3 regions of the Terrabacter sp. Soil810 genome follow, and region 2 is predicted to be linked to each of the others. Evidence: predicted binding sites of a transcription regulator. Region 2 holds the regulator's gene; each other region holds the start of a gene.
What was found. The regulator HrcA, encoded in region 2, represses chaperone genes, less so after heat shock. The targets are predictions, from matches to a motif close to TTNGCACTCGNNNNNNNCGAGTGCNAA.

Region 1 (13,016 bases), on a different contig from region 2:
TTGACCCAGGAGCCCAGGAGCTGGAAGGCGCGGTTGCCCAACGCGACGAGCAGGCCCTCCTTGGACTCGAAGAGGCTGTAGACGGCGCGTGTCGTCGTTCCCGCCGCGGCGGCCACCCGCCGCATCGAGAGCGCATCGGGGCCGTCCGCGGCCACAATCCGCTCTGCCGCGTCCAGCAGTGCCTCCGCGGTTGCTTCGTCGTGAATTCGCGGTCTACCCATATTGACAGCATAGTGGCACGTCGTTACGGTACGACGTATCGCAACGGAGTTGCGAAACGGCACGAGGGCCCGGGAGGACAGGATGGACACACGGCCAAGCAGACAACGGCCACCGCGGTCGGTGGCGACGGACCCGCTGACGAGCCCGGGGGCATACCCACGAGGCGTTGACGACCAGAGGCGGGAGTTCGAGGAACGCCGCCTGGCCGCGTTCCGACGCCGCGGGTTCTCCGGTGTCGGGCGCCGGATCCCTGACCACGCCGGGCGAGAGACCTACATCCTGGTCAGCGAGGAGTCGCCCTGCCCCGCGGTCCTGGTCCACGGTGGCGTCGGCAACACTGTCGAGTGGGCCGACCTCGCACCCCAGCTGGGGAGCCCGCTCATCATCCCGGACCGGCCCGGCTTCGGACTCTCCTACCCGACCGACTACCGCCGCCTGGACTTCCGGGCCGACGCGGCGCGGTGGCTGCTCGAGCTGACCGACGGGCTCGGTGTCGACAAGATCGACCTGGTCGGCAACTCGATGGGCGGGTTCTTCGCGATCGCCTTCGCCGCAGCGCACCCCGACCGGGTCCGCAAGCTCGTTCTCTGCGGCACAGCCGGCGGGCTGTTTCCCAAGCCCGGCCTCTTCCTCCAGCTCTGGGCGACCCCCGGCGTCGGGACACTGATCTCCAAGATCCAGGTCCGGGACGCTGAGACGCTACGCAAGCGGGCCTTCGGCAACTACCTGGTGCACCCCGAGCGCGTCCCGGCCGACCTCCTGGAAGTTGCCCTCCTCGGGATCAACCTGCCCGGAACCGCCCAGACGAACCAGGCGATCATGCAGGCCGTCGCCACCATCCGAGGATGGCGCCCCCAGCTTCGCCTGGAGAGCGCCCTGGCCACGCTACCGGTGTCCACGCTCCTCATCTGGGGAGACCACGACGCCCTGGCCGGTCCCGACATCGGTCGCGACCTCACCACCCGAATGCCCAACGCGCGCATCACCGTCATCCCGGACGCCGGGCACATCCCACACCTCGACCAGCCGGAACCCGTCGCGGCGGTCCTCAACGAATTCCTCGGTCAGCCACTCCACTGACCCCGGGGCGAAACCGCCGCACATCGGCCGCTGTGATCATCACTGGTTCGCCCGCACGCAGGTTCAGCTCCACTTGCCACCGCCGGGGGTGAGCACGGGCAGCGTCTTCGACCTCACCCCTCCCCTGGACCAGGCAGCCGACGGCCGCCGGCCGTGGACGAGCGCACCGCCACGATGGTCCTGCTCACCCTCTGACGACACATGCCGGGCCGCGGTCGCGGATCCGCCGCGGATCCGCCTCGCGGGCCGGCGGCGTGGTCAGGAGTGCCAGCGGACAGGGCCGGCCTGAATGGGCGGGTCGTCCGGCGTCGGGGAGGCCCGGTGGACCCGGACCTTGACGGGGACGGCTGATCCGGAGGAGGTGCGCAGCTGGTCGTAGGCGGCGCGCCGGGCTGGGTCACGCAGCACCTCGTAGGCGGTCATGACCTGCTGCACAGCTTGATCTGCCAGGTCTGCCGCGTCGGCGGCTGGGCCGGGTCCGGCCCCGCGGGTGTCCGGGTGGTGCTGGCGGAGCATCGCTCGGTAGGCGTGCCGTAGCTGGGCCGGCGTGGCGTCCGGCGTGAGTCCCAGGACGGCGTAGAGGTCGGTGGGTGTTGTCCTCATGAGCGTGGCGTGACTGGGGCGTGGTGCGGCGGGTGGGATGGTCGTGGTCCCGGCCGAAGGATCGGCCGGGACCACCTGGTGTGGACGACTGCGTTGCCGGCCCGCTGAGGTGTGCGCCGTGCGGGCGCGGGCGCCGCGAGCTGTTGCGACAGGCGCTCAGGGTGAAACGTGCGGGCGGGAAAGGCAGTCACGTCCCAAACGGTGCCTCACGTCTGGCCATCACCTACCTCTCGTTTCGTGGTTGTCGTGTAGCTGGCGTCATCGCCGCGGGTCAGCGGGGGGCGATCGTTGCCGGCTCCCTTCCCCGGCGCCTGGGTGTCGCGGCCGGCTCGGGGGCGCAGCGGGGCGACCTCTCGTTGAGGACGATGACCCTGGAGGGCCTTGCCGGGCTATGTTGCTTTCGGCTGGCTGGTCCGGTGGCGGGCTCGGCCATTCGGCAGCCACGATCGCCTCGAACTCGGCCCGCAGCAGGTCTTCGTCGGCGCAGAGCAGTTCCAGGAACAGGTCGCTGGTGCTGGGGGCGGCGGCATCCACGCTGTCGGCGGGCAGGATCGCGGGCAAGTGACTCACCCTCCTGGCTCAGGCGTTGATGGAGCGCCGGTCCTCACCGTTGCTGGTGATGGAGATCTTGGGCGGCTTCGCCTGCTCGGCGACCGGGACGTGCAGGGAAAGGACCCCGCTGTCATAGCTCGCCGTGATGTGCTGCGTGTCGAGGTTGTCGCCGAGGATGAGCTGGCGGCTGAACACCCCTCGAGGGCGTTCGGCGGCGATGAGCTCGGCGTCGCTCGCTCGAGCCGGACGTTCGGCCTTGACCGTGACCACGTTGCGTTCGACGTCCAGGTCGATCGAGTCCGGGTCGACGCCCGGCAGGTCGAACTCGACGTGGAAGGTGTCACCGTCCCGCCAAGCGTCCATCGGCATGACCGACGGACGGGCCAAGGTGCCGTTGGTGCCGAGAACCTGTTGGGTCAGGCGGTCCAGCTCACGGAAAGGGTCGGTGCGCATCAGCATCGTCACCACCTCCATCGCTTGTCTTCTGATGCTCCTTGTCTGGTCCACGATCGCCGTGCGATCTGTGGCATACGCAATAGATTTTTTGTAGCACTGGTGGGACGCTGGTGCAAGAGGCAACGCGAGGAAGTTGCCGCCGAGAAAGGGCGTGGTCGATGCGCGTGCCGGAACCAGCGAGCGACCGGGGCGTCTACGGGATCTCGACCGCCGCGGAGCTGGTCGGAATGGGCGTGCAGAACCTGCGGCTCTACGAGGCCCGCGGTCTGCTGGAGCCCGACCGCACCGAGGGCGGCACGCGCCGCTACAGCGCCGACGACCTCGACCGGCTGCGCCGCATCAGCGTTCTGCTCGGGGCCGGACTCAATCTGGCCGGCATCGCCATGGTGCTGGATCTCGAAGCCGAGAACACTGCACTACGAGCGCGGAAGAGGAGGACGACAGTGGCTGACAACCGCATCGACCCCGGCGAGGAGGTCCCCGAGGCCGACCTCCTCGAACAACGAGCCCCGCTCGATCCGGACGCGGTGGCCGACACACTTGCGGCGGTCCCCCTCGACGCGCCGGCAGACCTCGTTGACGAGGCAGACCGACTCGAACAGCAGGCGGTCGTGCCCGACGAGGGCGAGGACGACTATCCACACGCATAGCGTCGAGAGGCCGTGGTGAACGGGTCGTCCGTGAGCGCCTCGCGGCGATAGGACCCAGGCCCCTTGGGCAGTCCGGGAAGCTACGCACCCACCGAATTGAGCGCCGCGAGCGACATCCACGACGGATCTCGTGCGACTCTTCCACGGCGAAGCTCGTCGAGAAACTCCCACGAAGGCCGTGACAGGATGGCCCCGTGGCGGCAACGGTGATCGCGGTATACAGCACCAAGGGTGGGGTCGGAAAGACGACGACCGCTGTCAACCTCGCCTGGCAGGCGGCATCCGAAGGGCGAGACGTTCTCCTGTGGGATCTTGACCCGCAGGCCGCGGCGACCTGGCTGCTGCAGGTGAAGCCGCATCTGCGAGGAGGCGCTGAGGCGCTCGTGCGGGGCAGGAAGCCCGCGAACAAGGTGGTGCGCGAATCGAAACTCGAGCGGATCGACGTGCTCCCCGCTGATGAGAGCTACCGCGACCTCGACATTGCCCTCGACGCGGCGAAGAAGCCGTCGTCCCGCGTGACGGAGGCACTGCGGCCTCTCCGCAGGCACTACGACGTCATCATCCTCGACACCCCGCCGGGCGCGTCGCTGGTCGCCGAGAACGCGCTGCGCGCAGCGGACGTCGTCGTTCTGCCGCTCATCCCGTCGGCGCTGGGGCTGCGCTCGCTGGAGCAGGTGCGCGGTGTGATCAAGGATGCCGGCGGCCACGTCAAGCTCGTTGCATTCCTCTCTCAGGTGGACCGACGAAAGCGCGCCCATGTGGACGCGCTCGAGCAGCTTCCTGCGGCGCACAAGGAGGTCGGCGACGGCTACGTCGGCGCGAGCGTCGTCGTGGAGCGCATGGGCGAGCACCGCGCGCCGATAGGCGTCTACGCCCCGACCTCGGACTCTGCCAAGGCGTTCGCGGACCTGTGGAAGCGCGTCCGGCGCGCTTCTTGAGGCCGCGCTCGGGCTGGTTCGGATAGCCGGTACGAAAACCGCGATCGAGCCCGGTTTGAGAGCGGAGAGAAATCAGCGCGGTGGGGGACATGGCGGACGACGGCATAGACCCGACCGAGGATGTGCCGCCTGGCCCGCAACCCGTCAGCCACCCGAGCGGTCGCTCCATACCGTCGGGAGAACGCTGGTGCGGTGAAACTCCCGATGGGAGTTGTCAGAGGCGGGACACGGCCACGAGGCCGGGGTCGAGGCCGAGTGTCTCGGCGACTTCGGCACGCACGGCGGATGCCAGTGCGGACTCGGCTGCCTCGTCCCGTCGGCGTCCTGCGAGGCTCACCATGGCTCCAGGTCCGGAGACCGCCCCAGCCGGGCTGACCAGCACGACGACGTCATCGGGGACGAGGTCGAGGGCCACCGCTGCGGCTGCAGCGACCTTGCGTGACAACGCACGGGCTGCCTCGTCGGGGAGGTCGGGGCCGGTGGTGACGCAGATCCAGGGCATGGGCGATCCTTTGTCGATGGCGATCGGATCCGGACTGGTGGGGTCAACGTACGTCGTCGTCGGTGCCTCCGGCATCCTCGCCCCGCTCGGCCGGTCGCTGTTTCGTGTGAGGGAAGGGGAGGGCCACCCCTTCCGGGTCGGGATCTCACGGGGATCGCGTCTGGCGGAGGGGGACTGGGACCGACGGTTCGCGCTCGACGCCCGTGACCCCCGGGCCGTGCGCAGGATGCTCGCTGACCTCCGGTCCGATGGGGTGGGCGTAGACGTGGCGGTGGGCTATGCGGGCGCGTTGAGTCCGGAGTCGTGGTCCGTCCTCGCGCGCGCCGCGGCGCACGCAGTCATCGTGCTGCCGAGCCGATTCGCGGATCCGTTGGGGGGCGAGGAGGCGGCCGCCGCCTGGCTGCCGACCCGGGCCACCACCCGCGTGCTTCTCGGATGGGCTGGAGGCGACGGTGACGTGCGGTGGCACACACCAGAGGAGATCTCTCGCGTCGTCGCCGACGCTGTACTGGACGAGCGAGCGGAGCCGCTCACAGTCGGACGCGTCACGCCGTGGAGCGAAAGGCCCGCCTGACGCGCCGACCGTCGGTCTGCCGCGGCGCGGGTGGAGGATGCGCTCATGAGCGACGTCGCCAGCGATCCGATCCCGCCCCCCGACCGGCAGCACGTGCGCGAGCCGTGGCCGCCGGTCAACGGCACGCCCGGGACGACGCAGGGTCGCTACGGCAGGGCCGGCAACCTCGAGCTCGTCGCGCCGGCGGTCGACGACGGTCTGTGGGTCGGCTGGTTCAACGCGGACCCGGAAGAGACCTACCAAGGTGCGGCAGTGGGGTCGTGGAGCGGTGCGTTGCGCTTCGGCAGGGGCATGCGATACGTGTCGGCCACGATTGCCCAGCTACAGGCCGGTCCCGACTTCCTCGAGGTGCTTGCGATGAGCGAGGCGGGTGAGCTCCGACGCCACGTGTGGACACCGACAGACGGGTTCGTCGACCACGGCGCCGTTGCCCACGGGGTATCGGGTTCGTCCGGAGTGGTCGAGACACCGGACGGCGATCACGTGGTGGCCGTCGTGGGCGCGCTCGGCCTGCAGATCCTGAGCGGAAGGCCGGGGCGTGGCTACCCGGTCATGACCCTCGAGTCCGCGGTCGAGCGGCCCGGCCTCGGCAGGCTCGGGAGACCCGAGCTCGGTGACGACGACGCAATCGTGGGCGTGGACGCTGCGTGGCACGTCCGGGTGGCGGGGGGCGAGGGGCATCTGGACGTCCTCATCCGTTCGCAGAAAGGCCAGGTGCTGCTGGGATGCGCGTCTGGTTCGCGGGTCTGGACGTGCGTCGCACAGAGGGCGGGCGCGGCAGCCCTGGCAGCAGCGGGTCAACAGCGGGCCGTCGTTGTCATCGTGGAGGGCCACGCCTGGCTACACGTTCTCGATCGCGACGTGCAGGACGCGCCCGCCCAGCCCGCCCAGCCCGTCGCGCCCGACGAGCTCGTCGACCTCGGACCGGCGGAGGCGGTGGCACTGGCGGCCGGGCGGGTGCATGGACGCGGTCCCTGGCAGGTCGTGCTTCGAAGTGGCGACCGCCTCCGGCACGTCAGCGGCGGCCGGTCGAGCGAGGTCACCGCCGACGGCTGGGCAGCGACCGGCATGGCTTCCCTGCACCGCGGCTGACCCCGGCTGGACGACGCGGCCTTCGGGGCAAGGGCTCATGCCCGTGCTCAGCCTGAGAGTTTCTGAGAGTTTTTGCGCAAGAATGCTTGCGCACGCTTGATTCTGGTACCTACAGTGGGTCATCGATCCGCCTTGCGGCCTCTCCAGAAGGGACCCCCCATGTCACAGCTCGACCGCCGCACCTTCCTTCTCTCCACCGGCCTGATCGGCGCCACCGCCGCTCTGGCCGCCTGCTCGGGCGGTTCGGAGACGCCCACGTCGACCGGCGGCGCACCTGCCGTGTCCACCGGCAAGCTCAGCGGCACCGTCACCCTGACCACATGGGGCAGCGACCAGGAGGTCGCGGCCTTCAAGAAGATCGCCGCTGACTTCACCGCGGCCCGCGGCGCCCAGGTCAAGATCGAGGTCCTTCCCTACGACCAGATCCGCACCGTCGTCGACCGTAGGCTCCAGGCGAACCAGGCGCCCGACCTCTTCCGGGTCTCGTACACCGACGTCACCGGCTACGCCGCGAACGGTGTCCTCGCCGATCTCAGCGACCACATCGACAGCTCGTTCGGTCAGCAGTTCTTCCCCGGGCTCTGGGCGGCGATGCAGTACGACGGCGCCCCGATCGGGGTGCCGCACCACACCGACACGTCGGCGCTCGTCTACAACAAGGCACACTTCGCCAAGGCCGGCATCACCTCCGTGCCGGACTCGCTCGAGTCCGCCTGGACGTGGGAGGAGCTGGTCGGCGTCCTCGGCAAGCTCAAGACCGCGAACCCCGGTGTCTCCCCCTTCGCCTTCAACTACCAGCTGTACGGTGCCTACCGCTGGTTCAACACCCTCTTCCAAGCCGGCGGTACGGTGCTCGACGCGTCCATGAAGAACGTCACGCTCGACACCGAGCAGGCGAAGAAGGCGCTCACGTGGACGCAGAGCCTGTACACCCAGGGCCTTCACGCCCCGAGTGTGCTCGTCAAGCGACCGACCTACCCGGACGAGATCTTCCCCACACAGAAGATCTCGATGATCCAGGCCGGCGACTTCCTCGTGCCCTCGCTCGACGGCGCCATCGCGAAGAAGTTCGAGTGGGGCGTCACCTACCTGCCGCACGACAAGGCGGCAGCCACGGACCTCGGCGGCAACGCGGTGGTCGTGACCGAGGGCTCGCCGAACAAGGACGCGGCGATCGAGTTTGCCAAGTTCCTCGTGACCAAGGAGAACATGCAGTACTTCTGCGAGAAGACGACGGTCCTTCCAGTCCGCAACGACCTCGCCGACGCCAAGCTCGCGTTCGATGTGAAGCCCGACCTCATGCCGGTCTTCCAGAAGCAGGCGACGACGATGCCCGAGGCGCTCGTCAAGACGTCGACGCTGCCGTCCTTCCCGGGCATCAACCAGGCCCTAGTCGACAACATGGACCAGTTCCTGTCGAACCCGTCGGCCACGGTCGACTCGGTCGTCGGCGGCCTCACCACGGCCATCCAGAAGGCCCTGCAGGTCTGAGCAGCGAATCGTTGCCCTGACCAGTTCCCGACCGAGCGGAGGACCATGACCACGGTAGTAACGAGACGGCGTGCGCCGGAGCCCCCGGTGCGCGCCGGCGGGAGGCGGCGCGTCGCCTCCGCAGCCCTGAAAGCCGAGCGCAGGGCAGGCCTGCTCATGGCGAGCCCCGCGCTGCTCGTCTTCACCCTGTTCATGTTCATCCCGCTCGCGCTGACCTTCTGGTACAGCCTGCAGCGATACTCGGGCTTCGGCCGGATGCGCTTCATCGGGCTCGACAACTACGCGGCCATCATCAACGACGCGACGTTCTGGACCGCGTCGCTCAACACGCTGCTCTACACGGCGCTGACCGTCCCGATCGGCATCGTGTGCGGCCTCTCGGCGGCCCTCCTGCTCAATCGGTGGATGCCTGCGCGCGGGCTCTTCCGGGCCCTCTTCTACGTGCCGGTCGTCATCTCCGGCGTCGCGTCCGGCATCATCTTCCTGCGTCTCTTCGACCCCATTGTCGGCATCCTGAACCAGATGCTCACGACCATCGGGCTCCCGGCCATCGACTGGCAGGGCAACGGCACCTGGGCGCTCGTCTCCATCATCCTGGTGAGCACCTGGCAGGGCATCGGCTTTGGCATGGTCGTGTATCTCGCTGCCCTGCAAGGCATTCCGCGGGAGGTCTACGAGGCTGGAACGGTCGACGGTGCGGTCGGTTGGAAGCGGTTCATCCACATCACGTGGCCGCTCCTGCGCCCGACGACCTTCTTCCTCGTCGTCTACTCGATCATCGGCAGCTTCCAGGTCTTCGACGTGGTCTACGTCCTCACCCGCGGGGGTCCCGGAACGTCCACGACCTTCCTCGTGCAGTACGCGTACGACCAGGGCTTCAACCAGCGACGCCAGGGATACGCCGCGGCCATCGGCGTGATCATCTACCTGGTCGTCCTCGTCTTCACCGTGCTCCAGTGGCGCTTCTCCAAGAGCAGAGACGACGCATGAGCACCGCACTGACGAGTGTCGCCACGACCGAGGTCACCGCGATCGAGGAGGCGAACGCCACCCTTCCGAAGGACGAGGAGCGGCGCCAGCCACGACGCGTCGTGCTGACCCGCGTCGCGATCGCGGTCGTCGCCGCGATCATCCTGATGTTCCCGATGTACTGGATGCTGCGCACCTCTGTCGCCACGAGCGACGAGCTGTCCACGTTGCCCGTGCCGCTGTGGCCTCAGGACTGGCACTGGGAGAACTACACCCAGCCGTGGAGCCAGTACCCCTTCGCGCGGTGGCTCGCGAACTCCGTCGTCATCGCCGTGCTCTCGGTCGTCTTCACGCTCGCCATCAACCTCATGGCCGGCTACGCCTTCGCGAAGCTGCGCTTCCCGATGCGCAACCTGCTCTTCCTGCTCATCATCAGCACGCTCATGGTGCCGGTTCAGGTCATCATGGTCCCGCAGTTCCAGATGGTCATCGACCTCCACCTGCTCAACAGCAACTGGGGCGTAGTGTTGCCGCGCCTCGCCGAGGCGTTCGGGCTCTTCATGGCGCGCCAGTTCTTCCTCAGCGTGCCGGACGAGCTCATCGAGGCCGCGCGCATCGACGGAGCCGGTCACTTCCGGACCTTCTGGAGCGTCGTGCTGCCCCTGTCCAAGCCGCTCATCGCGTCCCTCGTCATCTTCACCTTCATGTGGCGATGGAACGAGTTCGTCTGGCCGCTCATCGTGCTCAACGACCCCGACGCCTACACGCTGCCGGTCGGCCTCCAGTTCCTCATCCAACAGTTCAGCTCGAACTTCGGGCCGCTGCTCGCGATGTCGTTCCTGTCGATCCTGCCCATGCTTCTCGTGTTCGCCTTCTTCCAGAAGTACTTCGTCGAGGGTGTCGCCCGGACGGGGCTCAAGTGACGACGCCCGCGAGGTCGGCCCTCGCGCCCCTGCACGTGCTGGTCACGCTGGACTTCCCGGAGTCGTTTCTCGACCGGGTGCGAGCCGTCGACCCACGCGTCGTCCTGGACCACCACCCGGTAGCCGAGCACGAGGACCCGGCGGGCGTCGTGCCCGCTCACGTGCTCGCGCGCGCCGAGGTCATGTACACCAGTGCCGTCCTGCCCGGGCCCGACACGGCACCGTCCCTGCGGTGGGCTCAGCTCGACACGTCGGGAATCGACCACGTCCGGGGAACTTCCTTGTGGCACAGCGACTGCGTCATCACGACCCTCGGGGGCGTCAGCCCTGCACCTCTCGCCGAGTGGATCATCATGATGGTCCTCGCACACGCCCACCACCTGCGCACCACCGAACGCCTCGCCGCCACGCACACCTGGCCGTCGCGGGAGTACCGGTGGAACAGCCTGATGCCCCGCAACCTGCGGGCGAGCACCATCGGCATCGTCGGCTACGGGCGCATCGGCAAGGAGGTCGCGCGGATCTGCCGAGCCCTCGGCATGGACGTGGTCGCGCTCCGTCGAGGAGGATCCGCACCCGTCGAGGCAGGCTCGCCCGTCCGCACCGAGGAGCGGTTCGGCGACTCGGGTGACGTCGAGGGCGTCACCGAGCTGCCGGCCTCGCAGCTGCACGATCTGCTCGCGCGCAGCGACTACGTCGCCCTCACCGTGCCTCTCACACCGCAGACCGAAGGCATGATCGGGGCGAGCGAGATCGCCGCCATGAAGCCGACGGCCGTTCTCGTGAACGGCAGTCGAGGCGGCGTCGTCGACGAGGCCGCCCTTCTGGCGGCCCTCGACCAGGGACACCTCGACCTCGTCGCGAGCGATGTCTTCGACGCCGAGCCGCTGCCGGTCGACCACCCGTTCTGGTCGCACGAGCGATCCGTCGTGACGCCCCACGTGGCGGGCTTCGCGCCCGACTACCTCGACGTCGTCGGCACCCTCTTCACCGACAACCTCCGCCGCTATCTTGCGGCAAGCCCGTTGCTCAACGTCGCCGATCGCGAAAGGGGCTACTGATGCTCCCCGTCCAGCGCCACGCGGAGACGCTCGGCCTGATCACCCGGCAGGGCGTGGTCAGCGTCGAGGACCTCGCCGCGCATCTCGAGGTGAGCCTGTCAACGGTACGGCGTGACCTGGACGAGCTCGAACGCCAGGGACGCGTCAGGCGAGTCCACGGCGGCGCTGTGGTGGACGGTCCGCAGGTGCCAGACGCACCCGAGCTGCCCCCGGCGATGCGCGAGGTCGAGCGCCAGGAGGAGAAGCAGGCCATCGCCCGTCGGGCCATCCGTCTCATCGAGCCCGGGTCGGCGCTGCTCCTCACCGGTGGCACGACGACGGCGGCCCTGGCGCCGCTGCTCGCCGCGGTGCCCGACGTCACCGTGGTGACGAACTCTCTCGACGTCGCGATCCGCCTGGCCGACGTGGACGTCGACCTCGTCGTGCTCGGCGGGGCGCTTCGGCGCCCCGAGCTCAGTCTGCTCGGCTCGCTGGTCGGCCTGACCCTGGGCGAGCTGCACGTCGACCACGCGATCATGGGCGTCTACGGCGTCGACCACCGCAGCGGCCTGCTGGGGGCCAGCGCGCTCGAGTGCGAGACGGACCGCCGACTGGCGGGAAGCGCCGACCGCCTCACCGTGCTCGCCGACTCGAGCAAGTTCTCGCGCCGTAGTCCCCACCGCATCTGCCCGCTCGACGCGGTCACGGAGCTCGTCACCTCGGCTGCCGCTGACGAGACCGACGTCTCCGTCCTCCGCGACCAGGGACTCGTGGTCCACGTCGCCTGAGGCGACGACATCCGCCCCAGCAACCGTGATCCGCCAGCTCCACCACCCGCCAGCACGTCCCGTCCCTCGAGCCACCGAAGGAACCATGTCATGACCACCCGCAAGATCGTCCTCATCGGGGCGGGCAGCGCCGTCTTCACGCGTGGCCTGCTGGCCGACCTGATCTCCGCCGACGACCTCGGTGCCTGGGAGATCTCGCTCGTCGACGTCGACGAGGTCGCGCTCGGTGTCGCGGTCGGACTCGCCGAGCTCATGGTGCAGGCGCGCGGAGCGGGGGACCGCATCAGTGTCCGGGGCACCGCAGATCGCACCCAGGCGCTGCCCGGCGCTGACTTCGTCGTCACGTGCGTCGGCGTCGGCGGACGCGACGCGTGGCTCCGCGACCACGAGACGTGTCAGGCCCACGGCGTCTTCCAGCCGGTCGGCGACTCCGTCATGCCGGGTGGCATCAGCAGGCTGCTGCGCACGGTCCCGGTCATGGTGGAGGTCGCGCGCGACGTCGTGCGCCTGGCGCCGGACGCCCTCTTCTTCAACTACAGCAACCCGATGACGGCCAACGTCATGGCCATGACCCGGCACGCCGGTGCCACCGTGGTCGGTCTCTGCCACGGCATGCACCACGTCCAGCGCGAGCTAGCCCAGCTCATCGACGAGCCCTTCGAGCGCACGTCGACCTTGTATGCCGGCATCAACCACCTGACCTTCATCTACGACTTCCGCCTCGACGGCCAGGACGCCTGGCCGCTCGTCGCGAAGGTCCGCGAGCAGGAGCGCTCCGAGCCGGCCGACCCCGGCGACATCGGCAACATCTTCGTCGACCGCATCAAGGCGGCACAGAACCCGTTCTCGTGGGAGCTGTTCGACACCTACGGTGCCTACCCGGCCGCCAACGACCGGCACGTCACGGAGTTCTTCCCGCAGCGCTGGCCGTCAGGGGCCTACTACGGCAAGACGCTCGGCGTGGACGCCTTCTCCGTGCCCGAGATCCTCGAGTGGGGCGAGAACCGCTACCAGTCGATGAAGGCCCAGGCGGAGGGTCGAGCACCGTTGGACGAGAGCATCTTCGGACGCTCCACGGGTGAGCAGGAGCAGCTCATCGCCATCATCCGGTCGGTCATCGAGGACCGCCGTGAGAT
Region 2 (13,016 bases):
TCAGCCCCACCGACCGTCTCGGCGCGATCCTCGCGGAGGCGCACGAGGCGGACACCGTGCGCCAGGGCCCCGGGACCAGGCACCACCGCTGGCTCGTCCCGGCGGCCGCGGCCGCCGCAGCCGTCCTCGTCGCCGGCACCGTGTGGGCGGTGAACCGCCCGGCGAGCCCGACACCTCCCGTCGCGGGCACGCCCACCGCCGTGGCGACGTCCACCCCCAGCGCCTCCTCAGGCGCCCCGTCCGGGGCTCCGTCGAGTGTCCCGACGAAGACCGCCCAGGGACCGAGCACCCCGGCGACCACCGCCGTTCCGCCTCCGGCCACGGCCCCGGCGACGGTGCCCGTCTACTACCTCGGCCCCGTCGTGGCCGGGGGTGACCAGCTGCGCCTCTTCCGTGAGTTCGTCGCCGCCCGCGTCCCGGCACCGACGACGGCTGAGGGCAAGGCGCTGGCCGCTCTCCGGCTCGCGACCGGCGCTCCGCCCGCGGGCTCCGCCTACTCGTCGGCCTGGTCCGGGGTGACCGTGGAGTCGGTGGCCGTCGGCCCCGACGCCATCACCGTCCGGCTGTCGTCCGGCACGACAAGCACCGACGCCCTCGCGGCGGAGCAGCTCGGCTGGACCGCGCAGGCCGCGGCAGGCACGGCGCTGCCGGTCCGCTTCGAGCTCGCCGACGGAGGGACCGAGGTCTCGCCGGGCCACCCGGTCTCGTCGTCCTTCACCAGGCCCACCTCCCCGATGGCGGTGCTCGACCAGGTCGCACCCGTCTGGGTGGACGAGCCGGCACGCGGCTCGTCCGTCCGGGCCGGGTCCCCGCTCACGGTCAAGGGCGTCGCGAGCACGTTCGAGGCCAACGTCGAGTGGGAGCTGCTCCGCGACGGTAGGCGTGTCGACCACGGCTTCACCACGGCCTCGGCAGGCGCCCCGGCGCGCGGTGCCTACCGGTTCACGACGACGTCGTCGCTCGAGCCCGGCGCCTACGTCGTCCGCGTCTTCGCGAGCAGCGCCAAGGACGGCTCGACCGTCGCCGAGCAGCTCGTCCCCGTCACGGCCCGCTGACCCGCCGCTCCCACCCGTTCGAGGTGATCGCGGCACCCACCCCCGTGTCGAGATCACCTCGAACCAGGGAAGGGCCTCGGCCGGTCGGGGTATGCCGTCAGGTCCAGCGAGCGCGCGCGCTGAGGACCGCGAGGGCAGCGGGACCGGCGGACGACGCGCGCAGGATCGTCGACCCGAGCCGGACCGGACGCGCCCCGGCAGCCGTCAGCGCCTCGATCTCGCGGTCGGTGATGCCGCCCTCGGGACCGACGACCACGAGCACGTCACCGGACGCGGGCAGGTCGACGGACGCGAGCAGCTCGGTCGCGTCCTCGTGGAGCACGAGCGTCAGGGCCGACTCCGCGACTCGAGCCACGAGCGGGGCGAGCCCGACCGCGGCGGACGTCAGCGGCAGACGCGACCGGCGTGACTGCTTGGTCGCCCGGGCCACGACCGCAGCCCACTTGGCGAGCGACTTGGCGGCCCGGTCGCCGCGCCAGACGACGACGGAGCGCTCGGCCTGCCAGGGCACGACCTCGTCGACACCGAGCTCGGTCGCGGCCTCGACGGCCTGCTCGTCGCGGTCACCCTTGGCGAGGGCCTGGACGAGGACGAGCCGAGGCGCGGGCTCGGGCTCGTCGACGACGTCGAGCACCCGTCCGCGCACCCACGCCCGGTCGACGTCGGTGGCCTCGAGCAGCAGGCGGCGACCCGCACCGTCGGCGATGTAGTAGCGCTCGCCGGGGCGGATGCGCACGACGGCCGCGGCGTGGCGGCCCTCGTCACCCTCGAGCAGCAGCGAAGACCCGGCGACGGCCTCGGCGACCGCGGACGGCTCGCCGAGGAAGAGCTGGTGGGTCACCGGGCGCTCACGTGCGGCTCACTTCTCCTTGAAGGCGTCGCGCAGCTTGCCGAAGAGGCCCTTGTTGGCCGGCGTCAGCCGACCCTCGTGGCGCTCCTCGCCGCGCAGGGTCGCGAACTGGTGCAGCAGCTCGCGCTGCTCCTCCGTCAGGCGCGTCGGCGTCTGCACCGTGGCGTGCACGAGCAGGTCGCCACGCCCGCCGTGCCGTAGGTGGGTCACGCCGAGACCGCGCAGGGTGAGCACGTCGCCGCTCTGGGTGCCGGGCTTGATGTCGAGGTCCTGCATGCCGTCGAACGTCGAGAGCTTGAAGCTCGTCCCGAGAGCGGCTGCCGCCATGGGCAGCTCGACGTTGCAGTGCAGGTCGTCGCCGCGGCGGGTGTAGGTCTCGTGGTTGACGACGCGGATCTCGACGTAGAGGTCGGCCTTGGGTCCGTTGCCGGGCCCGACCTCGCCCTCGCCGGTCAGCTGGATGCGGGTGCCGGTGTCGACACCGGCGGGCACCTTGAGCTTGAGCGAGCGGCGGGTGCGCACGCGGCCGTCACCCGAGCAGTCGTGGCACGGGTCGGTGAGCGTCGAGCCGTAGCCCTGGCAGTTGACGCACGGGCGCGAGGTCATGACCTGGCCGAGGAAGCTGCGCTGGATCTGCTGCACCTCACCGGCGCCCTTGCAGATCGGGCAGGTCTGGCGACCGGTGCCGGGCTCGGCGCCGTCGCCGTCGCAGCGCTTGCAGCCGACGGCGGTGTCGAGCGTCAGCTCCTCCTCGGAGCCGAAGACGGCCTTCGAGAGGTCGATGTCCAGACGCACGAGGGCGTCCTGGCCGCGCTGCACGCGCGCCCGCGGACCTCGCGTGCCGGCCTGGGCGCCCGCGCCGAAGAAGGCGTCCATGACGTCGCTGAACGAGAAGCCCTGTCCCGCACCGAATCCGGCACCGCCGCCCGACGCGAACGGGTCGGCGCCCATGTCGAAGGACTGGCGCTTCTGCGGGTCGGAGAGCACGTCGTAGGCCTGCGACACCCGCTTGAACTCCTCCTCGGCCTCGGCGCCGGAGTTCACGTCCGGGTGCAGCTTGCGGGCGAGCCGACGGTAGGCCTTCTTGATCTCCTCCTGGCTCGCGTCGCGCGAGACCCCGAGGACGGCGTAGTAGTCGTTCAAGCTGAGATTCCTTCGGTACGTGGTGCTTTCGGTTCCGGCGCGGCGCTGCGCCGGCGGACTGGCCGCGGTGGTGCAGGTGGGTCAGGTGGCCTGGTTCTCGTCGAGGATCTCGGAGACGTAGCGCGCGACGGCGCGGACCGACGCCATCGTCGTCGGGTAGTCCATCCGGGTCGGGCCCAGCACCCCGAGGCTCGCGACGCGCTCGGCGCCGGAGCCGTAGCCCATCGACACGAGGGACGTGGACTGGAGCCCGGTCACGGGGTTCTCGGTGCCGATGCGCACCGACACGAGGTCGGGGTCGTCACCGAGCTGGCCGAGGAGGCGCAGCAGGGTGACGTGCTCCTCGAGGGCCTCGAGGATCGGGCCGATGGTGCGCGGGAAGTCGGTGCCGGCGCGAGCGAGGTTGGCCTGGCCGGCGAGGACCACGCGCTCCTCGCGCTCCTCGACGAGGGCGTCACCGAGGGCGGACACGACGGCCTCCATCGCCGCCCGGTCGGCCTCGTCGACGTCGTCGACGAGGCGTCGCAGCCGGGTCGCGGCCACGGTGAACGGCACGCCGGTGGCCACCTCGTTGATGCGGGAGCGGATCGAGGCGACGAGCGCCTCACCGGTGCCGTCCGAGAGCACGCGCCCCGTGTCGACGACGCGCTGCTCGACGCGGCCGGTGTTGACGATGAGCACGATCATCAGGTGCGACGACCCCATCGGCACGAGCTCGATGTGGCGCACCGTCGACCGCGTGAGCGACGGGTACTGCACGACGGCGACCTGTCGGGTCAGGCTCGCGAGGAGGCGCACAGTGCGGTCGACGACGTCGTCGAGGTCGACGGCCCCTTCGAGGAACTGGCCGATCGCACGACGCTCTCCCGAGCCGAGCGGCTTGACGGCGCTGAGGCGGTCGACGAAGACGCGGTAGCCGGCGTCGGTGGGCACTCGCCCCGCCGACGTGTGCGGCGCGTGGATGAGGCCCTCCTCCTCGAGCAGGGCCATGTCGTTGCGCACGGTCGCGGCACTCACCCCGAGGTGGTGGCGCTCGACGAGAGCCCGGCTGCCCACCGGCTCGGAGGTCTGGACGTAGTCCTGCACGATCGCGCGCAGCACCATCAGCCGACGGTCCTCGCTCATCGCGTCCCCTCCTTCACGGGCTTGGCACTCTCGATCGACGAGTGCCAAGTCTACGTCGTGCCTCGCGGATCTCCGACTTCATCCAACCGTATGCCGTCGCGCCGCCACCTCCCCTGCCCGCGTGGCGGCTGCGTGGGTCGCCGCCCGGCGGCATACCCTCGCTTGTCGTGTCCCCCAACGATCGCTACGGATCCGACGTCCTCACCGGCGACTGGCGTGCCCCGCGGCGCGGCCGGTCCACCCCGACCCCGGCGGAGCCCGACCTCGTCGTCGAGGAGGTCGAGACCGGCTGGGTCGGCGCCGTGGTGCGGGTGGAGAAGGCGGGCGGCATGCACGTCGTCCACCTCGAGGACCGCCATGGCCGCACCAAGGCGTTTCCGCTGGGCCCCGGCTTCCTCGTCGACGGCGCTCCGGTGACGCTCACTCCCCCGCAGGCTGCCGCCGGGACCGCGCTCGCGGAGGCGAGACGGGCCGCCTCCAGGACCGCGAGCGGCTCCGTGGCCGTCGAGGGTGCCCGGGCCCGCGTCGCGAGCGGCTCGCGGATCTACGTCGAGGGCCGCCACGACGCCGAGCTCGTCGAGAAGGTCTGGGGCGACGACCTGCGCGTCGAGGGGGTCGTCGTCGAGCTGATGGACGGCGTCGACGACCTCGCCGGCATCATCGCCGAGTTCCAGCCGGGGCCCGGCCGTCGCCTCGGCGTCCTCGTCGACCACCTCGTCCCCGGCACGAAGGAGGCCCGCATCGTCGCTCAGGCGCAGGCGCTGCCGGGCCTCTCCCAGCACGTGAGGATCCTCGGCCACCCCTACGTCGACGTGTGGCAGTCCGTGCGCCCGGAGCGGCTCGGCTGGCAGCAGTGGCCGGTCATCCCGCGCGGCACGTCGTGGAAGCACGGCATCTGCGCCGAGGTGGGCTGGGCCCACGCGAGCCAGGCCGACATCGCCAACGCGTGGAAGCGCATCCTCGGGACGGTGCGCACCTACGCCGACCTCGAGCCGACGCTGCTCGCGAGCGTCGAGGAGCTCATCGACTTCGTCACCGAGCCCAGCGCCTGAGCGCCGGGCCCGAGGACCCGGGCTCACCTCTTGAGGTAGCCCTGGACGTCGACGACGAGGTAGGACGCGGCGCTCGTGTGCACCGTGATCGACCCGCCCACACCGACGGGGACCACGACGGCGTTGACCCGCGTGCGGCCCGAGGCCACGGTGACGTTGGCGGGGCTCGGTCGGGTCGTGCCCGAGGCGTAGGCCGTGACGGCCGTCGTCGCCGTCGGGGCGATGGGTGTCAGCGTGATCGACACCGCGGCCACGCCGACGGTCGGCACCCCGGCGCGGCCGAGGATGGGCACCGACACGGTCGACCCTGCCGCGACCCGGCCCGTGGGCGCGCCGAGCCCGATGCGCGTGTCGAGCAGCCGGGCCGGGGTGACCGCGACGTGGTCACCGCCGGTCTTGAACCAACCCACGACGTCGACGAGCAGGTCGGTCCCGGCCGTCGACTGGATCGTGACCTTCCCGCCGGTGCCGATCCGCGACACGACCGCACCCGTCATGGCGGCGTCGGCGTCGTAGCGCACGTGGGCCGTCGTCGGCCGGGTCGTCCCGGTCGGGTATGCCGTCAGCCAGCCCCCGGCGCCGGGCGCGACCGCGGAGACGGAGAGGACGACGGCTGACGCCCCCGTGCTCGGCACGATGCCGGCCCCGGCGACCGGCAGGTCGACGCTGCCGCCCGCGGGGATGCGCACCTGCGCGGTGCCGAGGCCCGTGCGCGTGTCGAGGACACGGGTCGGGGTGACCGAGACGAGATGCCCCGTCGTGGGGTACCAGCCGACGACCTCCGCGACGAGGTGCGTGGTCGCCGAGGTGTAGAACCGGACCCTGCCGTCGGTGCCGAGCCTCGCCGGCACGAGCTCGCTGACCGTGCCCGCGGTCGTGTACGTGAGGCTCCGCGAGCCGGGGCGCGTCGCGCCGGACGGGTAGCTCGTGAGGTAGCCGGCGGCCGCCGGCGCGGTGACCGTCACGTTGAGCACCGCGGTGCCGACCCCACCGCTCGGGATGCCGGCACGGCCGCTCACCTGCAGGGCGATCGAGGTGCCCGCCGCGACCTTCGCGGCCGGGGCGCCGAGGCCGGTGCGGGTGTCGAGCAGACGGGTCGGGGTGACGGGACGGTAGACGTCGGTGTCGACGACCGTGGCGCCCTGGTCCTTGAGGTGGATGAAGCCGTTGGGCCACCTGCCACCGCCCCGCGTGACCTTGCGCCACTTGAAGTCGCCGCCCCAGTTGTCCTCCGAGACGAGGATCTCGTCGGCCGAGACCACCTTCTCGACGTAGGCGACGTGTCCTGTCGAGGAGAAGGAGGTGTTCCACCAGGCGACCGAGCCGACGGCCGGGTCGTCGTTCGTCTGGCCCGGGAAGGACGGACCCCAGTTGGAGGCGTTGCCCGACAGCGACGCCGGCTTGGTGTTCGGCAGGCCGTTCCTGACGAGGCGGTAGGCGACGTAGTTCGTGCAGTTGTGACCGGTCGACTGGCGCCAGTAGCTCGTCGCGTTGTTCTCCTTGTAGCCCCCGTGCGGGTAGCCGGCCGCTTGGCACGGGTCGTAGCCGGTGCAGAGCACGATCCACTCGGCGGAGCGGGCCGGTCCGGCCAGGCCGACCGTCCCGACGGCGCCGAGCAGCAGGGCGACCACCACGACGAGGAGGGCACCCGCCCGCGTCCGTGAGGGCCGCGCGGTCAGAGGACGGGGTCCGGCGGGACGGGGTCCGGCGGGACGGGGCTCGGCCGAGACGTCGCGCGCGCGTGGCATAGGTGTCTCCCGTGGTCGCCGAGGGTGCACTCGGCAATCTAGGACAATCGGGCCACGCGATCACTGGTTTCCCAGAAATCCCATGCGACACGCGAGAGACCTAAGTGACCTCCAGCCACACCTGTGTTAATGACACGGCTGTCATTCACCGTCCAGGCGAGGTCACGACCGGCCCCCTGGCCGCCGGCGCCCCGGGAAGGCCACGCGGGCGATGACCTGCTCCTTGAGCGAGGTGAAGGGTGGACGCACCCACACCGTCGTGTCCGGTCGCGTCGGCATCGAGAGCACGGCCTTGTCGTGCGAGAAGAGCGCCACCGAGCGCTCCCCGTGGTACGCGCCCATGCCGCTCGCCCCGACCCCGCCGAAGGGCAGCCCCGGGACGGCGAGGTGGGCGAGCGGGATGTTGAAGCCGAGGGCACCAGACGACGTGTCGCGCACGAAGCGCTCACGCACCTCGTCCGACGTCGTGAAGACGTAGAGCGCGAGCGGCTTGTCGCGGCGGTTGACGACGCCGACGGCCGCGTCGAGCCCCTCGACCGCGACGAGGGGCAGGATCGGCCCGAAGATCTCCTCGCCCATGACGAGCTCGCGCGGGTCGTCGGGGTCGGCGACCTCGACGACCGTCGGCTCGAGGTAGCGCGAGGACGCGTCGGACCGACCACCGGTGACGACGCGCGCCGGGTCGACCAGGGCGGTGAGCCGCTCGAAGTGGCGACCGTCGACGATGCGCCCGTAGTCGGCCGAGGCCGCCGGGTCGTCGCCGAAGGCCTCCTGGATCGCTTGCACGAGAAGGGGCTTGAGGGCGTCCAGGGTCGCCCGGCTTGCCAGGACGTAGTCCGGCGCCACACAGGTCTGTCCGGCGTTGGTGAACTTGCCCCACACGAGACGGCGCGCCGTCACCTCGAGGTCGGCGTCGTCGGCCACATAGGCCGGCGACTTGCCGCCGAGCTCGAGCGTCACCGGCGTCAGGTGTCGCGCGGCGGCCTCGAGGACGACACGACCGACCGTCCCGTTGCCCGTGTAGAAGATGTGGTCGAACCGCTCGGCGAGCAGTGCCGTCGTCTCCGGGACCGCTCCCTCGACGACGTGCACCGCCGACGCGTCGAGGTGCTCGGGCAGCAGGCGCCCGAGCACCTGTGACGTCGCCGGGGCCACCTCGCTCGGCTTGATGACGACGGCGTTCCCGGCGGCGAGCGCGCCGACGAGCGGTGCGAGACAGAGCTGCACCGGGTAGTTCCACGGGGCGATGACGAGAACGACGCCGAGCGGCTCCCGCACCACCTTGGCCCGCCCCGGGGCGAGCGAGAGCGGCACCCTCACCCGGCGCGGAGCGGTCCACGCGCGCAGGTGGCGCAGGGTGTGGTCGATCTCGCGGACGACGAACCCCGTCTCGGTGACCCAGGCCTCCGTGGCGCTCTTGCCGAGGTCGGCGTGCAGGGCCGCGGCGAGCTCGTCCTCGTGGTCGACGAGCAGCGAGCGCAGCGCCCGCAGCTGGGCGACGCGCCACTCGCGCGGCTTGGTCACCCCGTAGTCGAACGCACGGCGGGCGGTGGCGACCACCTCGGCCGCCTGTGACACGACCCCACGGCTCGCACCGGGCTCCTGGTGCACCTCGTCACCGGCACTCGTCGTCGACACGGTCTCGCTCATGGGGCCCTTCCTCGGTCAGACCCCTCAGGAGGCGAGGAGCCGGTGCACCACGGTGTCAGCGAGCAGGCGCCCGCGCCGCGTCAGCACGAGACGGGAGTCCCGCACGGCGGCTGTGCCGTCGAGCAGGCCGTCGGCGACGAGGCCTGCGACGGCGGTGCGTCCTGATCCTCGCAGATCGCCGACCGGCAGTCCCGCGACCAGGCGTGTGCCGAGCAGCACACGCTCGTCGTAGCGCTGGTCCTCGCTGAGGGTCTCGCGGGCCTGGGCGGGCGACTCCCCCGCGCCCAGCCGAGCGGCATACGCGCTGGGGTGCTTGACGTTCCACCAGCGGATGCCGCCGACGTGGCTGTGCGCGCCCGGACCGACGCCCCACCAGTTGGTGCCGGACCAGTAGGCGACGTTGTGGCGGCAGCGGGTCCGCTCCGAGCGGGCCCAGTTGCTGACCTCGTACCAGCCGAACCCGGCAGCCGAGAGCAGCTGGTCGGCGAGCTCGTACTTGTCGGCCTCGTCGTCGTCCTCCGGCGCGGGAACGACGCCGCGGCGCACCTGGGCCGCGAGCTTGGTGCCGTCCTCGACGACGAGTGCGTAGGCCGAGACGTGGTCGGGCTCGAGCGCGACGGCGGCCTCGAGGCTGCGACGCCAGTCGTCGAGCGACTCCCCCGGCGTGCCGTAGATGAGGTCGACGCTCACCTGCATGCCGGCGTCTCTCGTGGCCGCGACGGCGCGGGCGACGTTCTCGGGGTCGTGGGTGCGCTCGAGCGTGCGCAGCACGTGGGGCACCGACGACTGCATGCCGACCGAGACGCGCGTGAAGCCACCGACGGCGAGCTCGCGCAGCGACTCGGGCGTCACGGAGTCGGGGTTGGCCTCGGTCGTGACCTCCGCGTCGGCCGCCAGCCCGAAACGCTCGCGTATGCCGTCCAGCACCGTCACGAGGTCGCCCGACCTCAGCATCGTCGGGGTTCCGCCACCGACGAAGACCGTTGACACCGGCGGCGCTTCGTCGCCGAGCACGGATCGCGCGATGTCGAGCTCGCGCACCGCGGCGTCGGCATAGGTGTCGATGCCGATGCTCGCGCCGGGGCCGCCGAGCTCGGTCAGGGTGTACGTGTTGAAGTCGCAGTAGCCGCAGCGCACGGTGCAGAACGGGACGTGCACGTAGACACCGAGGTCGGTGCTCGCGAGATCGGCCAGGGCCGCGGCAGGAAGCTCACCCGTGCTGGGAGCGGGGTCGCCGTCGGGGAGGGCGGAGGGCGGCATACGCCCATTGTCCCAGCCCGGGAGGTGTGTGCCGTCCACTCCCCCGGTCGTACGCTGCGGTCATGCCCGAGAGGCCGTCGCCACGACGGAGGACCGCCCGGATCCTCCTCGGCGTCGCCGTGCTCTGCCTCGTCATCGCCGTGTCCCTGGTCGCGGTCAACGTGTTCGTCGAGGGCGGCAGACCCGTCGCCTCGACGTCCTCACCGGCCCCCGTCGCCGCCCCCACCTGCTCACCGCCACCCGCACCGCCGACGGGCTACCCGACCTTCACGACCGCCCCGGACGCGTCCGTCGCGCAGGGCGCGTCCTGGTCTGCCGTCGTGCGCACGACGTGCGGCAGCCTGACCCTCCGGCTCGATGGAGCGCGGGCGCCCCGAAGCGTCGCGTCCTTCGTCACGCTGGCCCGGGCCGGCTACTGGAACGACAGCGTCTGCCACCGGCTGACCTCACGCCAGGCTCCGACGGCCTTCCTCCAGTGCGGTGACCCGACGGGACGCAGCACGGCCGACCCCGGCTACGACCTGCCCCTCGAGAACGTCCCCGCGGACCGCACCTACCGCGTCGGCGACGTGGGGATGGCCCGGGGTGACGGGTTCCCCGGCACCGCGGGCGAGTTCTTCGTCGTCCACCGGGACTTCACGGTGCCGCCCGGCGCGCCCGTCTACTCGCGCATCGGGACGGTGACGTCGGGGCGGGAGGTCGTCGAAGGGATCGCGAGCCGCGGCGGCGAGGACACCCGACCGGACGGACCGCCCTTCCAGTCGATCAGCGTGCTCTCCGTCGACATCATCGGGCGATGACCCGGCGCCTCAGCGGTCGAGGCGCTCGGCGAGGAAGCGCCCCTCGTCGTCGAGGTCGACGGTGAAGCTCGACGCGAAGGCCTGCTGCGTCCACGACCCCTCGGGGTGCTCGAGGTCGGAACGGCTGCGCACGGCCGTCAGGTCGTGGCCGCGCAGGGCGGAGATGAGGTACTCGTTGCGGGCCGTGTAGGCATCGGGCCCGAGCGCGAAGACGCGCTTCGGCGCCTTGCAGAAGGCCAGCGAGAAGAGGCCGCTGCCGGCGAATCCCGCGATCGTCCCGGCGGCGCGGAAGAGTGCCACCTGCTCGGCGAGCGGATGGTCCTCGGGGTGCACGACCTCGAACCCGCGCCCTGCGAAGAACGCCTCGACCTCGTCGACGTTGTGGCACGACCGCTTGAGAGACGGTCGCCGCGACACGAAGATCCGGTCGGGACGCCGGCGCCGCTCGGCGCGCTGCACGACGTGGTCGCCGACACGGTCCCAGATGCTCGCCATCCCGGGATGGATGTAGCGGGGCAGCGAGAACATGCCCGTCGAGGTGTAGAGGCGCTCGGGCCGGCACGGCGCCGTGAAGACGTGGACGTCGTCGGGGGCGATGCCGAACGCCCCGAGGATGTCGATCTCGAAGGGGGCGAGCACGGCCGGCTCGCGGTCGTGCTGCAGCGTCATCAGCACCTTGACGTCCGGCTCGAGCTCACGGACGCGGTCCCAGGCCCAGAGGCGGCTCAGCTGTTCGGTCATGAGATGGCCGAAGTGCCCGGGCCACTCGCTGTCGAGGTGGAACCACGCCCCGGGCAGCTCGTCAGGCGTGCTGATGTCGCGGCGCACCGTCCCGAAGCGGGGTGCGCGCTCGACGACGTAGACGTTGGCGATCCGCTCCATCCAGTTCTGCCGGAAGGTCTCGGGGAAGAGGACCTCGTCGCGGGTCACGATCTGTCCGCGTGAGCAGGTCGGTGCGTCGTAGCGCCGCAGCACCATCTCGGGCACGGTCAGCCGCGACTGGACGTACGGGTCGGCCACCCGGTTGACGTCGTAGGCGCACGTCGCGGTCCACGTGACCGCCGGCAGGGCGTCGAGCCGCTGCCCGAGCTCGGGCCGGCCCGCGAGGACGGTGTCGACCTCCTCCTCGCGCAGCTTCGGGGCGACACGCACGCCGTTGACGAGGCGCAGCACCTTGCTGTGGACGTGGACCTGCTCGAGCGAGCGGCCGAGCCCCTCGACGTCCCGGTAGGCGGCCGCGTCGGCCCGGTGGTCGCGGAAGTCCCGGATGCGAGCCTCCTGTGCCGCAGCGACCAGACCCCACAGGTCACCGGCGTAGGGCGCGTCCGGCGGCAGGTTCTCGTTGGGCAGGGCGTCGTCGACCGCGATGCGCGTGCCGCCCGCCGATGCCGTCACCGAGGCCACCTGCCGCTGCGCCAGGGTCTCTCCCGAGCGCGGGGTGGGTGCGGCGTCGTCCCCGAGCGGGTGCGGGACGAGGCGCCGGGCGACGTACTGGCCGCCGGCGCGCAGGTGCATGAACACCCGCTGGAAGAGGAGGGCCTGGTCGTTGCCGTTCTCGTCGGAGGCATCGACGACGAGGTCGAACGGGCCCTCGACGGTGAGCCGCGCATGGGTGGCCGAGGCGTCGTCGGGCAGCTGCACGGTCGAGACGCGCGACGCCGGCCACTGTGCCTGCAGGACGGTCGACCACGGCGCCGCATCGGGTCCGCCGACGACGAGAACCGCCGCGTCGTCGCGTCCCTGCAGGGCGTCGAGGACGACCTCCATGGCGGCGAGGTGCGGACGGACATCGGCCCAGCGCTGCTGGTCGGCGCGCCGGACGAGCTCGCTCGCCGGGCTGACGGCGGACTCCTCCACCACAGGGTCGACCGGTTCGTCGTCCGGCAGGCGCGTGGCTGGCACAGGGGACATCCAAGCACGCCACGGGGACGACGTCGCACAGGATCGCGTAGGTTGCCGGGGCGGTCCAAAGCTGCTCAGCCCGAGTGCGTCGTGACTCCGTACCGGGCCCGCGAGTCCAGGGCCCAGCGCGCCGCCGGCACCGACACGAGGGCGATGACGACCATGAAGGCCGCCAGGATGAACCAGCCCGTCTCGCCGAGGTCGACGCAGAGGTAGGTGACGACCGGAGGGGCGACGACGGCGAGCACGCTGAAGCCGAGGCCGGCGAAGCCTTGGTACTGCCCCTGACGCTCGTGCGGAGCGAGTCCCATCTGCAGCCCCCACTGTCCACCGGACCCGATCATCTCGCCGACGACGTGCACGAGGGACCCGGCGACGAGCGCCGCGATCGCGAGCCACACGTCGCCCCGGTCGGCGAGGGCGACGATCGC
Region 3 (3,930 bases), 880 kb from region 2:
CGCTGCGCCCAGGTCGTCGAGCGGGTAGGGCAGGCGCGGGTCGGGCTCGCGCAGGGCCTCCTCGAGGGAGCCCGCACCGAGCCGGCGCTCGCGGATCACGGACGCGACCGCGGCGATCTCGTCGCGCTGCCGGGCCACGAACGCGCCGTCGACCGGGCGTCCGTGGCCCGGCACGACGACGATGCGGTCAGCGGCCTGGACGAGGTGCGAGGTGAGTGTGTCGGCCCACTCGAGCGGCCAGCAGTCACTGCCGAACGACGGCTGGGCGCTCTCCTCGACGAGGTCACCGAGGAACATCGCGTCGGTGTCGGGCACGAGCACGGCGACGTCGCCGTCGGTGTGGCCGCGACCGGCATACGTCATCGTGACCACGCGGTCACCGAGGTCGATGGTCGCGTTGGAGCCGAAGGTGCGGTCGGGCGCGCGCACGACGGTCGCCATGACCTCGGCGGCGTCGCGCTCGGTGTAGCCGTGCTCCGGACCGGCTCCCGGGTCGGCCCGGAAGGCGGCCTTGATCCGCTGGGCGTCATCCTCGATGGTGCGCCCGACGTTGTCGTGCGCATGCACCGTCGCGAGGTCGAAAGCGGCGTTGCCGAACGTGTGGTCGAAGTGGACGTGCGTGTTGACGACGTGGTGCACCTCGATGTCACGGCCGAGGCGTCGGACGTCGTCGAGCACCTGGCTGCCCTCGACGTCGCTCGCACGGGTGTCAATGACGACGGCCCCGTGGCGGCCGAGCACGAGTCCGACGTTGACGTCCCACTGCCGGTAGCGCGCGACGAAGACGCGATCGGCGACCTCGACGAAGCCCGTCGTCGTCGCCGTCGTGGCTCCCTCGGGCGGTGCGGTCATGCCGCGACCCTTGGTGTGATCCACGTCTCGCCGAGCATGGGTCCACCGTAGCGGCCACGTCCTGAGGAGGCGTCCGGCGCCCGGTTCCTCTACGTTTGTGGACCATGTCGACCGAGATCCACACCTCCACTCCCGGCTCGAAGTCCCGACGCAAGGTCGTCATCGCTGCCGTCCTCGCCTCGATCGCCCTGCTCTCGACCGGTGCCGTCGCCTTCTGGTCCGGCGACAGCTGGAGCGACGAGGCGATGTCGTCGGGCGGCTTCCCCGGACTGCCCGGGGGCGACTGGTCGAGCACGACCTCCGACGACGGCTGGGGCTCGGCAGACACCTCCACCGCCGCCACCAGCGGGGCCGGCGCGACCGGGGCGACCGGGGCCCGCCGACCCGGGACCACCCGACCGCGGGCCACCGCTGTCGTCGTCGAGCCGGCCTCCCACCCGACCTCGTCGGTCCCCACGACGACGGCGCCCGCTCCGTCGCCGAGCCAGGCCACCACTGCGCCCGCACCGAGCTCGACCGCCGCCCCGAGCCCGAGGCCGACCAGGGGCAACCCGAGGCCGAAGCCGACCTCGACGAAGAAGCCCATCCCGACGCCCAGCCCCTCACCCACGTCGAGCGACGGCGGCTGCGTCCTGCTCGTCATCTGCTGAGCCCCGCGGCCCGCCCGACCGTGCTCGGGCGTGAAAGCCTGTCGGCATGGACTGCGTCTTCTGCTCGATCGTGGCGGGGGAGGTCCAGGCCGACGTCGTGCTCGACGAGCCGGACCTCGTCGCCTTCCTCGACCGCCGCCCCGTCTTCAAGGGCCACGTCCTGCTCGTGCCGCGCCGGCACGTCGACACCCTGCTCGACCTGCCCGCGGACCTGCACGCCACGCTGCTCGGGGCGACCCAGCGCCTCGCCGCGGCCGTCGTCGAGGCGCTCGGCGCGCAGGGCACGTTCGTCGCGGTGAACAACGTCGTGAGCCAGTCCGTGCCGCACCTGCACGTCCACGTCGTGCCACGGACCAAGGGCGACGGCCTGCGCGGTTTCTTCTGGCCGCGGACGACCTACGCGTCGCCGGAGGAGTCCGCCGCGCACGCGGCCCGGATCGCCACCGTGCTGGCACCGGCCGGGGACGCCTGAGCCGACCCCACGGCATACGCCCTCACCCGAGCGGGTGAGACGTTTGCACTCTCACCCCGAGAGTGCCAATAATGGCGTTAGCACTCTCCCTAGGGGAGTGACAGAAATGGGCCGTATGCCGAGGGGCTGGGTTCGCAGCTACATGAAGCTGGGGAGACCGGTCCCGTCCGTCGCGGGCGTCATGCGGGCCACCACCAACGATTCGCGTGGGAGGAACCACCCGAATGGCCAAGACCATTGCGTTTGACGAAGAGGCGCGTCGCGGGCTCGAGCGAGGAATGAACATCCTCGCCGATGCCGTCCGCGTGACCCTCGGGCCGAAGGGCCGCAACGTCGTCCTGGAGAAGAAGTGGGGCGCCCCCACGATCACCAACGACGGCGTCTCGATCGCCAAGGAGATCGAGCTCGACGACCCGTACGAGAAGATCGGCGCGGAGCTCGTCAAGGAAGTTGCCAAGAAGACCGACGACGTCGCCGGTGACGGCACGACGACGGCGACCGTGCTCGCCCAGGCGATGGTGAAGGAAGGCCTGCGCAACGTGGCCGCCGGCGCCAACCCGATGGCGCTCAAGCGCGGCATCGAGAAGGCCGTCGAGGCCGTCACCGCCCGCCTGCTCGAGCAGGCCAAGGAGATCGAGACCAAGGAACAGATCGCCTCGACCGCCAGCATCTCGGCGGCCGACGAGGAGATCGGTGCTCTCATCGCCGAGGCGATGGACAAGGTCGGCAAGGAAGGTGTCATCACCGTCGAGGACTCCAACACCATGGGCCTCGAGCTGGAGATGACGGAGGGGATGCGCTTCGACAAGGGCTACATCTCCGCCTACTTCGTCACCGACACCGAGCGCATGGAGGCCGTCCTCGACGACGCCTACGTGCTCGTCGCGAACTCCAAGATCGGCAGCATCAAGGACCTCATCCCGCTCCTCGAGAAGGTCATGCAGTCAGGCAAGCCGCTGCTGATCATCGCCGAGGACATCGAGGGTGAGGCACTCGCGACGCTCGTCGTGAACAAGATCAAGGGCACGTTCAAGTCGGTCGCCGTCAAGGCTCCCGGCTTCGGCGACCGCCGCAAGGCCATGCTCACCGACATCGCCATCCTCACCGGTGGCCAGGTCATCTCCGAGGAGGTCGGTCTCAAGCTCGAGAACGCCACCCTCGACCTGCTCGGCCGCGCTCGCAAGGTCGTCGTCACCAAGGACGAGACGACCATCGTCGAGGACGCCGAGGACCGCTCGCAGATCGAGGGCCGCATCGCCCAGATCAAGGCCGAGATCGAGAAGTCGGACTCCGACTACGACCGCGAGAAGCTCCAGGAGCGCCTCGCCAAGCTCGCCGGCGGCGTCGCCGTCATCAAGGCGGGCGCGGCCACCGAGGTCGAGCTCAAGGAGCGCAAGCACCGCATCGAGGACGCCGTCCGCAACGCGAAGGCTGCCGTCGAGGAGGGCATCGTCGCCGGTGGTGGCGTGGCTCTCATCCAGGCCGCCAAGGCGCTCGACGAGCTCGTGCTCGAGGGTGACGAGGCGACCGGCGCCAACATCGTGCGCGTCGCGACCGAGGCCCCGCTCAAGCAGATCGCGATCAACGCCGGTCTCGAGGGTGGAGTCGTGGCGGAGAAGGTGCGCGGCCTGGAGGCCGGTCACGGTCTCAACGCCGCGTCGGGTGAGTACGTCGACCTGCTCGCCGCCGGCATCATCGACCCGGTCAAGGTGACGCGCTCGGCGCTGCAGAACGCAGCCTCGATCGCGGCGCTCTTCCTCACGACCGAGGCCGTCATCGCCGACAAGCCCGAGAAGAACGCGCCGGCCATGCCCGGTGGCGACGACATGGGCGGCATGGGCGGCATGGGCTTCTGAGCCCAACCGTCTGAGCAGCACCGCAGCACGTCGCAAGGGCGGCTCCTCCTCACGGGGGAGCCGCCCTTGGGCGTCTCGGGCGTCCCGGGCGTCCCGGGGT

Region 1: a site for HrcA is predicted at 3,004-3,030, ahead of ASG96_RS03300 (Hsp20/alpha crystallin family protein). Genes of this name have one in related genera too.
Region 3: a site for HrcA is predicted at 2,052-2,078, ahead of groL (chaperonin GroEL). Genes of this name have one in related genera too.

Annotation. Positions count from the first base shown of each region.
Region 1 is NZ_LMSW01000001.1:730,167-743,182, forward strand. It holds gene ASG96_RS03285 (TetR/AcrR family transcriptional regulator) at 1-221, opposite strand, end outside; gene ASG96_RS03290 (alpha/beta fold hydrolase) at 343-1,302, shown strand; gene ASG96_RS03295 (J domain-containing protein) at 1,561-1,905, opposite strand; gene ASG96_RS03300 (Hsp20/alpha crystallin family protein) at 2,485-2,916, opposite strand; gene ASG96_RS22485 (MerR family transcriptional regulator) at 3,072-3,563, shown strand; gene ASG96_RS03310 (ParA family protein) at 3,758-4,501, shown strand; gene ASG96_RS03315 (hypothetical protein) at 4,716-5,003, opposite strand; gene ASG96_RS03320 (hypothetical protein) at 5,020-5,577, shown strand; gene ASG96_RS03325 (hypothetical protein) at 5,623-6,669, shown strand; gene ASG96_RS03330 (sugar ABC transporter substrate-binding protein) at 6,829-8,160, shown strand; gene ASG96_RS03335 (carbohydrate ABC transporter permease) at 8,206-9,150, shown strand; gene ASG96_RS03340 (carbohydrate ABC transporter permease) at 9,147-10,052, shown strand; gene ASG96_RS03345 (D-2-hydroxyacid dehydrogenase) at 10,049-11,113, shown strand; gene ASG96_RS03350 (DeoR/GlpR family DNA-binding transcription regulator) at 11,113-11,880, shown strand; gene ASG96_RS03355 (hypothetical protein) at 11,971-13,016, shown strand, end outside.
Region 2 is NZ_LMSW01000011.1:1,042,744-1,055,759, reverse strand. It holds gene ASG96_RS10755 (Gmad2 immunoglobulin-like domain-containing protein) at 1-1,055, shown strand, start outside; gene ASG96_RS10750 (16S rRNA (uracil(1498)-N(3))-methyltransferase) at 1,153-1,896, opposite strand; gene dnaJ (molecular chaperone DnaJ) at 1,915-3,048, opposite strand; gene hrcA (heat-inducible transcriptional repressor HrcA) at 3,130-4,173, opposite strand; gene ASG96_RS10735 (DUF3097 domain-containing protein) at 4,341-5,225, shown strand; gene ASG96_RS10730 (CHAP domain-containing protein) at 5,249-6,859, opposite strand; gene ASG96_RS10725 (aldehyde dehydrogenase family protein) at 7,136-8,623, opposite strand; gene hemW (radical SAM family heme chaperone HemW) at 8,648-9,883, opposite strand; gene ASG96_RS10715 (peptidylprolyl isomerase) at 9,946-10,683, shown strand; gene ASG96_RS10710 (glycosyltransferase family 61 protein) at 10,693-12,594, opposite strand; gene ASG96_RS10705 (MFS transporter) at 12,660-13,016, opposite strand, start outside.
Region 3 is NZ_LMSW01000011.1:171,971-175,900, forward strand. It holds gene ASG96_RS06670 (MBL fold metallo-hydrolase) at 1-852, opposite strand, end outside; gene ASG96_RS06675 (hypothetical protein) at 957-1,502, shown strand; gene ASG96_RS06680 (HIT family protein) at 1,549-1,974, shown strand; gene groL (chaperonin GroEL) at 2,199-3,830, shown strand.